Regions from separate parts of the Dyadobacter sp. BHUBP1 genome, predicted to be linked through region 1. Evidence: riboswitches for the same ligand, from Rfam matches in the RefSeq annotation. Region 1 holds a riboswitch; the other holds the start of a gene.
The links. Region 1 has a riboswitch for thiamine pyrophosphate ahead of ACQ4MZ_RS25585 (TonB-dependent receptor). Riboswitches for the same ligand answer to the same signal wherever they lie in the genome.
Positions count from the first base shown of each region.

Region 1 (6,091 bases):
TCCGCGACGACACCAGTACCACGAGGTGTTTCAGGTCATTGCCTACATTCTGACTTTTGGATATAAACTTGTCGTAGAAATAGGATTCACCGTATTTTTTGAGGCTCGTTTCGGTTACCTGCTTGTTGTATTCCTTGTAATAAAATACATCGTTGGCCGTCACCTTACCCATAAGGCTTGCCAGGTTGGTCGCAGAACTTACATACCCTCCCGGATTATAGCGCAAGTCGAGGACCAATGCATTGATATTACTGTTTTTGAATTCCGAGAAAATCGCATCCAGCTTCTTATCATACGCCTTGTTACTGGTTTGGTAAGGCTCGGGAATAAACTGGTGATAAACCACGTATCCGATTTTGTTGGCACCGATCGTGTAAACAGAATCAAAGAACACCGGATCTTCCTGCAAGACAATGGGCGTCACGTCACGCTTCGTCGTAGTTTCCTTCAAAGTACCATCCTTAATGTCGGCCAGGGTGTAAGTAGCCTTATCCTGAGTATTGAGCAGTTTTGAGTAGTTCGAGTCCGTCAATTTCTGGCCATTCACACTGCTGAAAACATCGCCCCGCACAAAGCCGGCCTTGGCGGCAGGTGAGTCCGGGATCACGTAAAGCACAATGCCTACTACATTGCTGGTATTGGCAGGAAAATACACCAGTTTGTACTCCATGCCGCTTGTTTTGGATTCGCCTCCCAACGACGCTTCCAATTCCTTCGCACTTTCCTGCATCCATGAAAACCGGTCGCCGTCCGGGCGCGCCGTCGCATCATATTTATAAAGCAGAGAGCTGAAAAAATCGCTCGGCGTTTTGTTGTAATCGGGCGATGCGGTGATGTGGTCGGTCCAGTAATACCAGTACTTCATGTTGGTATAGATCCACTCGTTGGTCTCGGTATCATTCTTGGGATCGGCGTTTTTTTCCTTGCAAGAAAAAACACAGGCAGCGATTAAAATGACAGGCAGGAGAAGTTTCAGTTTCATAGATTTCCGTTCATTTCTAAAAATACCTCTTCAATAATGCGGCAAGCTTCGTCCATCTGCGACTCATTGATCACCAGTGGCGGCGCGAAACGGATCTTGTTGCCATGCGTAGGCTTGCACAACAGCCCTTTTTCCATCATTTTATAACAAAGGTCCATGGCCGTGCTGCTATCTTCGGAGTCGTTGATCACGATCGCATTCAGCAGCCCCTTCCCTCTAACGCTTTCGATCAGAGAACATTGCTTTTGAAGCTCCTGCATTCTCTTGCGGAAAATCCGGCCCATTTGTTCGGCATTTTCAGCAAGGTTTTCATCCTGGACCACCCGTAATGCAGCGATGGTCACCGCGCATGCCAACGGGTTACCGCCATAGGTCGAGCCGTGCTCGCCGGGCGCGATCGTCAGCATGATTTCGTCGTCGGCCAATGCAGCCGAAACCGGCATGGTACCACCCGATAATGCTTTGCCGAGGACCAGGATATCAGGCTTTACATTTTCCCAGTCACAGGCAAGCCGTTTTCCTGTACGGCCGATACCGGTTTGCACCTCGTCGGCGATGAACAGGACATTATATTTTGTACACAGATCACGCACGCCTTTTAAGTAACCCTCGTCCGGCACCACTACACCCGCTTCACCCTGAATAGGCTCCACCATGAAACCGGCGATGTCCGGGTCATTTTTCAGGAGGCTTTCGAGGGCAGGAAGGTCATTATAGGGTATGATTTCGTAGCCGGGCAGGAACGGGCCGTAGTCGTTGGTGGAACAAGGATCCGTCGACGAGGATATCGCCGCCAATGTCCTGCCCCAGAAATTACCGGCGGCATACACGGTTTTTGCCTTTCCGGGCTCGATACCTTTTACTTTATACGCCCATTTCCGGGTTAGTTTCAGCGCAGTTTCGCCGCCCTCCACGCCCGAATTCATCATCAGGACTTTATCATACCCGAAATAGTCGCAAAGAAATTTCTCGCATTCGCCAAGGCGGTCGTTATAGAATGCACGGGAGGTGAGCGTCAGCTTTTGCGCCTGGCGTACCATCGCATCCACGATCTTCGGATGGCAATGCCCCTGGCTCACCGCGCTGTATGCCGACAGGAAGTCGAAATACTGCTTTCCTTCCACATCCCACAAAAAAACTCCTTCGCCCCGCTGGATAACCACCGGCATCGGCTTGTAATTATGTGCCCCATACCGGTATTCGAGCTCCATAGCATGCTGAGAGGCACTGATATCGGTCGTGTCTGTATAGCTTTTCATTTTGGTATTCAAATAGTTAGGAACTTCATTTCGAGATATGTAAAATTACGGAAAAGCGTATTAATTTTGCAGCATAATCTCAAGGGGTGCCCTACCGAACGGGCTGAGATCATACCCATTTAACCTGATCCGGGTAATGCCGGCGTAGGGAGAGAAAGCCGGACCGGCTGTTTTCTGTTAATATTTTATCGAACTTTCTGATAGGTGGCCCCTGCCTGTTGTAATTATTGATCGCAATGCGAAAAATTACTACCTGTCTGCTGACCTTGCTGTTCAGCACCACCTCACTCGTCACTTTTGCCCAAAAGAGTGTTTCCGGCCGTGTGACCGATGCCGAGGACGGCAAACCGCTCCCCGGCGCGACCATTAAGGCCGGCGAGATCCGCGGTACGAGCACCGACAAGGATGGCCGTTTTGTTTTGAAAAACATCTCTGAAAATATCGAAGCCCTCGACATCTCCTACATCGGTTACCAAACTTCAAAAATCGCCGTCGGCGCTTCAAATCAGCTGGAAATCAAGCTCAACAAAAGCACTTACCAGGCTGATGAAGTGATCATCAACGCCACCCGCGTGAACGACAAAACGGGTATGGCTTACACCAATGTGACCGCCGCACAAATCGACAAGCAGAATATGGGGCAGGACTTGCCGGTACTGCTCAACTTTTCCCCTTCCCTTGTGAGCACGAGCGACGCAGGCGGCGGCGTGGGCTACACGGGCATACGCATACGAGGCTCCGACGCGACGCGGATCAATGTAACTGTGAATGGCATTCCTTATAACGATGCTGAAAGCCAGGGGGTTTTCTGGGTAAATATGCCGGATTTCGCCTCGTCGGTAAGCAGCATTCAAATCCAACGGGGCGTGGGAACTTCCACCAATGGCGCAGGCGCATTTGGCGCTTCGGTGAATATTAATACCAATGCATTCCGCGAAACAGCTTATGCGGAATTGAATAACTCTTACGGCTCGTTCAATACATTCAAAAACACATTGAAAGTAGGCTCCGGGCTGATTAAAGATAAGTTTACATTCGATGCCCGGCTGTCGCGGGTTTCTTCGGATGGCTTTGTGGACCGCGCTTCCTCAGAATTGCATTCTTATTACCTCTCAGGCGGATATTTTGGCAAGAAGAGCTTTGTGCGGATCAATGTGTTTTCGGGGAAAGAACGCACTTATCAGTCGTGGAACGGTGTGCCGGAGGCCAAATTGCGCGGCGATCGAGAAGGTATTCTGGCTTATATTGACAGAAATTACTTAGGAGAAAAAGATGCGCAAAACCTGCTCAATTCCGATAACCGGACTTATAATTCCTACACGTATAAAAACGAGGTGGATAACTACCGTCAGGACCATTACCAGATCGTTTCCTCCCATAACCTGAGTAATAAACTGACGTTCAACCTCAATGCATTCCTCGTCCGCGGACTGGGCTACTATGAGCAATATCGTTCCGGTGACGATTACAGCAAATACAACCTTCCCAATGTAATTATCGGTAAAGACACGCTCACCAGCACCGACTTCATCCGTCGCCGCTGGCTGGATAATTACTTTTACGGAACTACATTCTCCTTCGATTACAACAGTTTCAAAAAGCTGACAGCGAGCTTCGGCGGAGGCTGGAACCAGTACGATGGCGACCACTATGGTCAGATCATCTGGGCACGCAACGCGGGCAATATCGAGAATGAGCACCAATACTATTTCAGCACGGGGAAAAAGAAGGATTTCAACCTGTATGGAAAGGTTTATTATGCATTCACGGATCGGCTGACTGCATTTGCCGATTTGCAATACCGTCGGGTAAGCCACGCCATTCAGGGAACAGATAATGATCTGGTTCAATTGGCATTTGACGAGTCGTATTCTTTCTTTAATCCAAAAGCAGGTCTTACCTACCAGCTGGCTGAGCAAAGCTCGGTTTATGCCTCATACAGCATCGGTAACCGCGAGCCGAACCGTGACGATTTCACATCTTCAACCGCCAATCTTTTCCCTAAAAGCGAACGTTTGCAAAACGTAGAGGCCGGTTTCCGCACGCAGCAAGGCAAATGGGCATTCGCGGCAAATTATTATCTGATGAGTTATAAAAACCAGCTCGTACTCACCGGTCAGATCAACGACGTGGGTGGCTCTGTGCGTGTGAATGTGCCGAAAAGTTACCGCACCGGTATCGAGCTGGAAGGTGCTGTGGTATTCAACAACCACCTGAAATGGAATGCGAATGCCACTTTCAGCCAGAACAAGATCAAAAATTTCACGGAATACATTGTCGACTATGATAATGGTGGTTATAAAACCGTCGATCATGGTAAGTCGGATATTTCCTTTTCACCAAATGTAATTGCCGGAAGCCAGTTCACTTATTCGCTGCGCAAAAACCTGGAATTGGCCTTGCTGACAAAGTATGTAGGCAAGCAATATCTGGACAATACTTCCACAGAAACCCGCAAACTCGATGCTTACCTGACCAACGATATCCGTCTGTCATGGACTATCAAACCATCGTGGGCAAATGAAATCGGATTCAATTTGCTCGTAAACAATGTCCTGGATGAGCAATACGAATCGAACGGCTATACCTACGGTTATATGTACGGGGGCGCACTCACGCAAGAGAATTTCTATTTTCCGCAAGCGGGAAGGAATTTCCTGATCGGGGTGAATTTCAGGTTTTGATAACCACTTTCTCCCTACCTTTGCCGCATGAATCTGAAAAATGACCTTTTGCTTCGGGCGGCGCGGGGGGAGAAGACCGAACGCACGCCTGTTTGGATGATGCGCCAGGCCGGGCGCATCCTTGCAGAATACCGGGCCGTTCGTGAGAAAGCCGGAAGTTTTATTAATCTTGCCACTACACCAGAAATGGCAGCAGAAGTCACCCTGCAACCTGTCGACTTGCTGGGCGTAGATGCTGCCATTATATTTTCCGACATCCTGGTGATTCCCGAGGCAATGGGACTGCCTTATGAAATGGTGGAGCAGCGCGGACCGGTGTTCCCAAGCACGGTTCACTCGTTAGCCGACCTGCAAAAGCTGCATATCGCCGAGCCGGAAACGGACCTCAAATATGTGCTGGACGCCATTAAAATCACGAAAGAAGGTCTCGCGGGCCGCGTTCCGCTGATCGGTTTTGCGGGTGCGCCGTTCACAATTTTTTGTTACATGACCGAAGGCAAAGGCTCCAAGACCTTCTCAGTCGCGAAAAAACACTTATACGCCGATCCCGAATTTTCACATACATTATTACAACAAATTACGGACAGCACGATCGCTTATCTGAAAGCGCAGATCGCGGCAGGTGCCGATATTGTACAACTCTTCGACTCCTGGGCGGGCATTCTCTCGCCCGAGCAGTACCGCGTTTTCTCGCTGCCTTATATCAAACAGATCTGTGATGCGATTACCGAAGTACCCGTGACTGTTTTTGCCAAAGGTGCATTCTTTGCCAGAAAGGAAATCGGAGAACTAAGCTGTTCGGTAGTGGGCCTCGACTGGAATATGGACATCGCCGAATCGCGCGAGCTGATCCCCAACAAGACATTGCAAGGGAACCTGGATCCGTGCGTGCTCTATTCTTCCTACGACCAGATTCGCGCGGAAGTGAAGAAAATGGTGAACCAATTTGGCACGCAGCGGTACATTGCCAATCTCGGCCACGGCGTTTATCCCGACACCGATCCCGACAAGGTACGATGCTTTATTGAAGCCGTTAAAGAGTTTTCTTCCTTATAAATATGGCTTTACAGCAAAATAAATGCGTATTCCTCGATCGCGACGGAGTACTGAATGAGGATTGTCCGGACTATTTGTATAAGCTGGAAGAACTCGTTATACCGGAAGGT
Region 1 covers NZ_JBOBIH010000008.1:93,411-99,501, forward strand. The annotation lists gene ACQ4MZ_RS25575 (S41 family peptidase) at 1-982, opposite strand, end outside; gene rocD (ornithine--oxo-acid transaminase) at 979-2,241, opposite strand; TPP riboswitch at 2,314-2,410, shown strand; gene ACQ4MZ_RS25585 (TonB-dependent receptor) at 2,478-4,925, shown strand; gene hemE (uroporphyrinogen decarboxylase) at 4,953-5,981, shown strand; gene ACQ4MZ_RS25595 (D-glycero-alpha-D-manno-heptose-1,7-bisphosphate 7-phosphatase) at 5,984-6,091, shown strand, end outside.

Region 2 (6,091 bases), on a different contig from region 1:
ATCAATGGTTTTTAAACCTTTGTTACTGCCGATCGGCGAGCCGAGCGGCATGACCGCTGATGCCCCTGCTTCTTCCAGCCTTTTGGAAAGCACAGGATCGGCATGAATGTAAGGCAGGATCACAAAACCCAGTTTGGTGAGTTCCTCGGTTGCCTTCAGAGTCTCGATCGGATCCGGCATGAGGTATTTCGGGTCGGGGTGAATTTCGAGTTTTAGCCAGTTGGTTTCCAATGCCTCGCGCGCGAGCTGCGCGGCGAAAACCGCTTCTTTAGCCGTGCGCACGCCGGAAGTATTGGGTAACAAGTGAATGTGATCGTGCGTCAGGTGGCTGAGAACGTCGTCGCCCGCGTCGTGTACATCTACGCGGCGTAAGGCAACTGTCACCAGTTCGGAGCCGGAAGCCAGCAGTGCCTCTTCCATCACCGTCGCCGAACTGAATTTGCCAGTACCAGTGAAGAGCCTGGATTGAAATGTTTTATCTGCAATGGTCAACATAATGCTTGTTGGATTTGGTAAAATGTTTTTTGCGGATCGGCCGCGGCAATCAACGCGCCGGACATTGCCACACCATAAAGGCCTGCCTCGCGAAGCCCGCGGATATCGTCGGATGTAATGCCACCGATGGCGATAATGGGTGTGGAATGACCGGCCTGCCGCATCTGGTGCATCAAAGCGGAGTAGCCACCTATGCCCAGAATAGGACTCAGGTTTTGCTTGGTATTGGTAAACCGGAACGGCCCGAGGCCAATGTAATCCGCCCCTTCACCGATCCGGCGAACAATATCGTCCCAGGTATTAGCCGTGCCACCGATCACCATTTTCTCGCCCACGAATGCACGCGCCTCGGGTATAGGCATGTCCGTGAGCCCGAGATGCAGCCCATGGGCTTCCACGGCAAGGGCAACGCGCGGAAAATCATTAATAATAAGCTTCGCCTCATAGCGGTCACACAACTGCGTAGCTTCCCAGGCAATAGGCAGCACCTCTTCCTCCGGCCGGTTCTTCACCCGTAACTGAATCCACCGGCAGCCCGCTTCCAGAGCCAGGCGAATGCTGTCGATATGCGACATGGTACCGGTTTCATTGGAGATAAAATGCAATTTGTCTATAAAATCAGCTGCATCCTTTTTCTCCGGATCCCCGGGTTGAAACCCGGGGCAATGGACTGCTTTTGCTTTTGAGCCGATTTGTTTTTGTTCAAATACATCGATCTCCAATGCAAAATCTATTGCCCCGGGTTTTAACCTGGGGATGCAGGATGACTGCTGAAATGATGATTGTTGAGATGAAGGATGCTGAGATGATTTTAGAGATAATTGTAATGATTTTAGATTTTCAAACTGAGCAACAGCATTGTCGGGATTTTGCCAGATGCTGCCCAGTACCGCTGCGCCATCAAAGCCCATTTCTAGTGCAGATTTTAAATTTTCAGCATCAATGCCGCCTAAGGCTATCACTTGATTTGGGTAATTATGTTTTTGCAATCTGAAATCAGGAGGGACCTTCGCCGAATAACCAGCCTTTGAAATACTATCAAAAACCGGCCCCAGGAATGCATAATCAAAGCGGTGCGAAAGTCTTTCAAGTTCTTCCGGATCATGTGTCGAGGTGCTGATTGTGAATCCATCGCTTTTCAATATTTCCAATGTTTCCTCGCTCTGCGTCAGCCTGTTTTTCTCAGTGAAATGCAACCCGGTAATGCCAAACTCATGGGCAAGCTCATGATGCTGGTGCAGTGCAATGCGTCCTCGGAATTGCGGATCGATCTGTTCCAGCCATATTCGCAGCTCGGTTTCCGTGGCTTTGGGCTTGCGCACATGCAGGCGTGCAAGTCCGTGTGCGAAGAGCCGGTTGACGATACCGGCTTCTTCGGACAGTATTTCCGGGTGAGTTATGACGATGAGCTCCATTACAGATAAATCTCGCTGCCTTTTTCTGCAAATTCCCGCGCTTTCTGCTGCATACCTTCCGCCACGGCCTCTTCGGTAGCCAGTCCGTTTTCCTCTGCATAGTCGCGGACATCCTGTGTGATCTTCATCGAGCAGAAGTTCGGGCCGCACATTGAACAGAAATGCGCAACCTTGGCCCCTTCGGCCGGAAGCGTTTCATCGTGAAACTCACGTGCGGTGTCGGGGTCCAGCGAAAGGTTGAACTGATCTTCCCAGCGGAACTCGAAGCGGGCTTTACTCAATGCATTGTCGCGGTACTGTGCGCCGGGATGGCCTTTGGCGAGGTCGGCGGCATGGGCGGCGATTTTGTAGGTGATCACACCGTCTTTTACATCTTTTTTATTGGGTAATCCCAAATGCTCCTTCGGGGTTACGTAGCAAAGCATAGCCGTGCCGAACCAGCCGATCATGGCCGCGCCGATGGCCGAGGTAATGTGGTCGTAACCGGGCGCGATGTCGGTTGTCAATGGGCCTAATGTGTAGAATGGCGCTTCATGGCAGTGTTTCAACTGCTTCTCCATATTCTCTTTGATCAAATGCATCGGTACGTGGCCGGGGCCCTCGATGATCGTCTGCACATCGTGCTTCCAGGCGATTTTGGTCAATTCGCCCAGCGTTTCGAGCTCCGCGAACTGTGCGGCATCGTTAGCATCGGCAATGCTGCCGGGGCGTAGGCCGTCGCCCAAAGAGAATGCCACATCGTAAGCCTTCATGATTTCGCAGATCTCCTCGAAATGCGTGTACAGGAAGTTTTCTTTGTGATGCGCCAGGCACCATTTCGCCATGATCGACCCGCCACGCGAAACAATGCCGGTGATGCGTTTGGCAGTCAGCGGTATGTAGCGCAGCAGGACGCCCGCATGAATTGTGAAATAGTCCACACCCTGTTCGGCCTGCTCGATGAGCGTATCGCGGAAAAGCTCCCAGGTCAGGTCTTCGGCTTTGCCATTTACTTTCTCCAAAGCCTGGTAAATAGGTACGGTACCAATGGGCACCGGCGTATTGCGGATGATCCACTCGCGGGTCTCGTGGATGTTCTTGCCGGTGGACAGGTCCATAATGGTGTCGGCACCCCAGCGGCATGCCCAGACGGCTTTTTCGACCTCTTCTTCAATGCTCGACGAAACGGCCGAGTTGCCGATATTGGCATTGATTTTCACCAGAAAATTCCGGCCGATAATCATCGGTTCGCTCTCCGGGTGGTTGATATTCGAAGGGATTACCGCTCTTCCGGCCGCTACTTCCTGTCTTACAAACTCGGCGGTAATGTGGCTTTTCGGCGTATTTGCCCCAAAACTATGTCCGGCGTGCTGGTGCGCCAGTGCGCCAGCTTTACCATTCAGCGACTGCAAATGCGCGTCAATGCGCTGATTTTCGCGGATGGCGATGTATTCCATTTCCGGCGTGATAATACCCTTTTTGGCATAATGCAGCTGAGAAACGTTCTGCCCGGCTTTGGCGCGTAACGGCTTTGCATTATGTGCGAACCGCAAATAGTCGAGCTTCGCGTCGGCGAGGCGCATCCGGCCGTATTCAGAGGAAATCGTTTCCAGTTCCTCCACGTCCCCGCGCGAGCGTACCCATTCCGCACGTAATGCAGGAAGGCCTTTTTTGACGTCTATTTCAATGTTGGGATCGGTATAAGGGCCGCTGGTGTCGTACACGGTTACCGGCTCATTGGGCTCGCTGGCTCCGAGGCGACCTGAATGCGGGCCGCCATGTATGCGCGTATCGTTCAGTGAAATCTCGCGCATGGCCACGGAAATGTCGTGGATTTGCCCTTTCACATATATTTTCTTCGAATTCGGAAACGGGTCACGGGTGATGGTTTCCGGCGTTTTTTCTGTCTTCATGATGCTGTTTTTCTGGTTAAATGGTGGATACAGGACAATGCAATGCTAGCCGCCCTGGGTGGCGGTAATGAGCGTAATCTGGTCGTTGGGGGAGAATTGGCGCGTGGGCCAGTCGGATTTCGGGACTACCGATTGGTTGATGGCTACTGCGATGCCTTTGCCGGAGGGAAACAGCTCGGATACGAGTTGCCCTACCGTGTAAGTGACGGCTATTTGCTTTGTCTGACCGTTTAGGATGATTTCCATTCCTGATTCAGTTTTAAATACAAAAAACTCAGGGATGGACCTATGAAGAAAGAATAGACGGAGCTACGTGCACAGTAACACCTGCTTTTCCCTTCGGCAGTACTAGCTGCATCAGGTTCAAAGGGTATGATCTCAGTCCGCATGTCGGGACACCCCTAAAGTTGAGGCAAAGCTATTCGAAATTCAGGATTTTCAAAAGAATTAGAAAAAAACGTAAAACAGAACGTGGATAAGACGTGAAATTTTTTAAAATAATAAGGTATTTTTGACCCTAATATTGAAACCTGTATAACGACCTGCTTTATTTTGATGGATTTGATCATCAGAAGTGCCGCTCCTAAGGATCTGCCTTCGCTGTTGGAAATTATCAACCACGCTATTCTGAACACCACGGCTATTTATGATTACGAAGCCCGGACCATGGAACAACAAAAAGCCTGGTTTGAACAGATGTTCTATGACGGTATGCCGGTGATTGTGGCAGAGCTGGAAGGCGAAGTGATCGGTTATGGTTCCTACAATATTTTCCGCCCGAAAATCGGATACAAATTCAGTGTGGAGCATTCCATTTACCTCGACGAAAAGTCGCGTGGCATGGGCGTAGGTGGTAAATTGCTAGGGAGCCTCATCCAACGAGCGAAGGAGTCGGGCCTGCATACGATGATAGGCTGCATTGATGCCTCGAACCGCGCAAGCATTGAATTTCACAAGAAATATGGGTTTGTGGAGAAGGGTTACCTCAAAGAAGTAGCTTATAAATTCGACCAGTGGCTGGATTTGGTTTATATGCAGCTGTTGCTGGAAGAGGATTGATATTTTTGGGAGGAAGGTCGAAAGGGAGGAAGGGGAGGAAGTCAGAAATGGTCAAGGGTGGTCAGGAATGGTCAGGATTAGTTAAGAATTTATCCAACAAAATTGACAATACCTGACCGCGAATGACAACTCCTGTCAACACTTGACAAAAAAACGAGGCGCAGCTAATAACTGCGCCTCGTTCATTTTAATGGGCTCTGCCCGTTTCTACATAAGTATCTTCATCGCCGGTGGGTTTGCCTTGCCACCAGGAGGCGAGGATGGAACCGGTAATGTTCATCAGTGGTCCGAAGATTGCGGGAGCGAGGCCTACGGTGGCCATTTTACCCATTTCCTTGGCAATACCGGAAGCCAAACCGCCATTTTGCATGCCTACTTCAATGGCAATCGTACGGCAGTCGCGCTCACTCATGCGGAACAGGCGCCCCGACCAGTAACCGAGCGTGTAACCCGAGAGATTGTGGATTAACACGAGGAGCAGCAATGCAGGCCCGATGGAAAGCAGACTGTCGCGGCCGGCAGCCGTGATGATTACGATAATGAACGCGATACCGCCCATCGATACCAATGGCATAGCGGCATCCAGCCATTTTACTTTTCCGCTGAACAGCTTATTGAAGATAAGCCCGGCGCCGATCGGGATGATCACCATTTTAATGATATCCCACATCATATGCAGCGTGTCGATTTTCACGAACGCGCCTGCGAGCATGCTCATGAGGACCGGCGTTACGATAGGCGCGAGCATGGTGGAAATGGCGGTAATGGTAATGGACAGAGCCAGGTTCGCTTTCGCCAGGTAAGAGATCACATTGGAAGCCATGCCGTTCGGTGAGCAGCCGATGAGAATGATCCCAGCAGCGATTTCAGGCGGGAAGCCGCTGATGTTCGCAAGTGTATAACCGATCGTCGGCATGATGATAAAGTGGCTCACTACGCCGATCAGTACCCCTTTGGGCATTTTAACCACCCCCACAAAGTCGCCGAAACTCATGGAAGTACCCATCCCGAACATGATGATCTGGATGAGTGGAGTGATCAGCGTTGAAAGTTTAAAGTCGCCCACCGTGAGGAAATGCTGAGGGTAGTATAATGCGGTGGTTACCGCCGCGAAAATCACGGTGGTGTAAGTGAAACCTTTTAGTTTTTCATATCCCCTGAAACTGATGGCCAGCGACAGGAAGAATGCAATGAAGAAGGGGCCGGCCGAAGGGAGGCTCCCCGTGAAAG
Region 2 covers NZ_JBOBIH010000001.1:1,044,741-1,050,831, forward strand. The annotation lists gene ACQ4MZ_RS04370 (thiazole synthase) at 1-495, opposite strand, end outside; gene ACQ4MZ_RS04375 (thiamine phosphate synthase) at 489-1,910, opposite strand; gene thiC (phosphomethylpyrimidine synthase ThiC) at 1,910-3,802, opposite strand; gene thiS (sulfur carrier protein ThiS) at 3,848-4,048, opposite strand; TPP riboswitch at 4,120-4,215, opposite strand; gene ACQ4MZ_RS04390 (GNAT family N-acetyltransferase) at 4,358-4,861, shown strand; gene ACQ4MZ_RS04395 (bile acid:sodium symporter family protein) at 5,049-6,091, opposite strand, start outside.
Region 2: another riboswitch for thiamine pyrophosphate. It lies ahead of thiS (sulfur carrier protein ThiS); the one in region 1 lies ahead of ACQ4MZ_RS25585 (TonB-dependent receptor).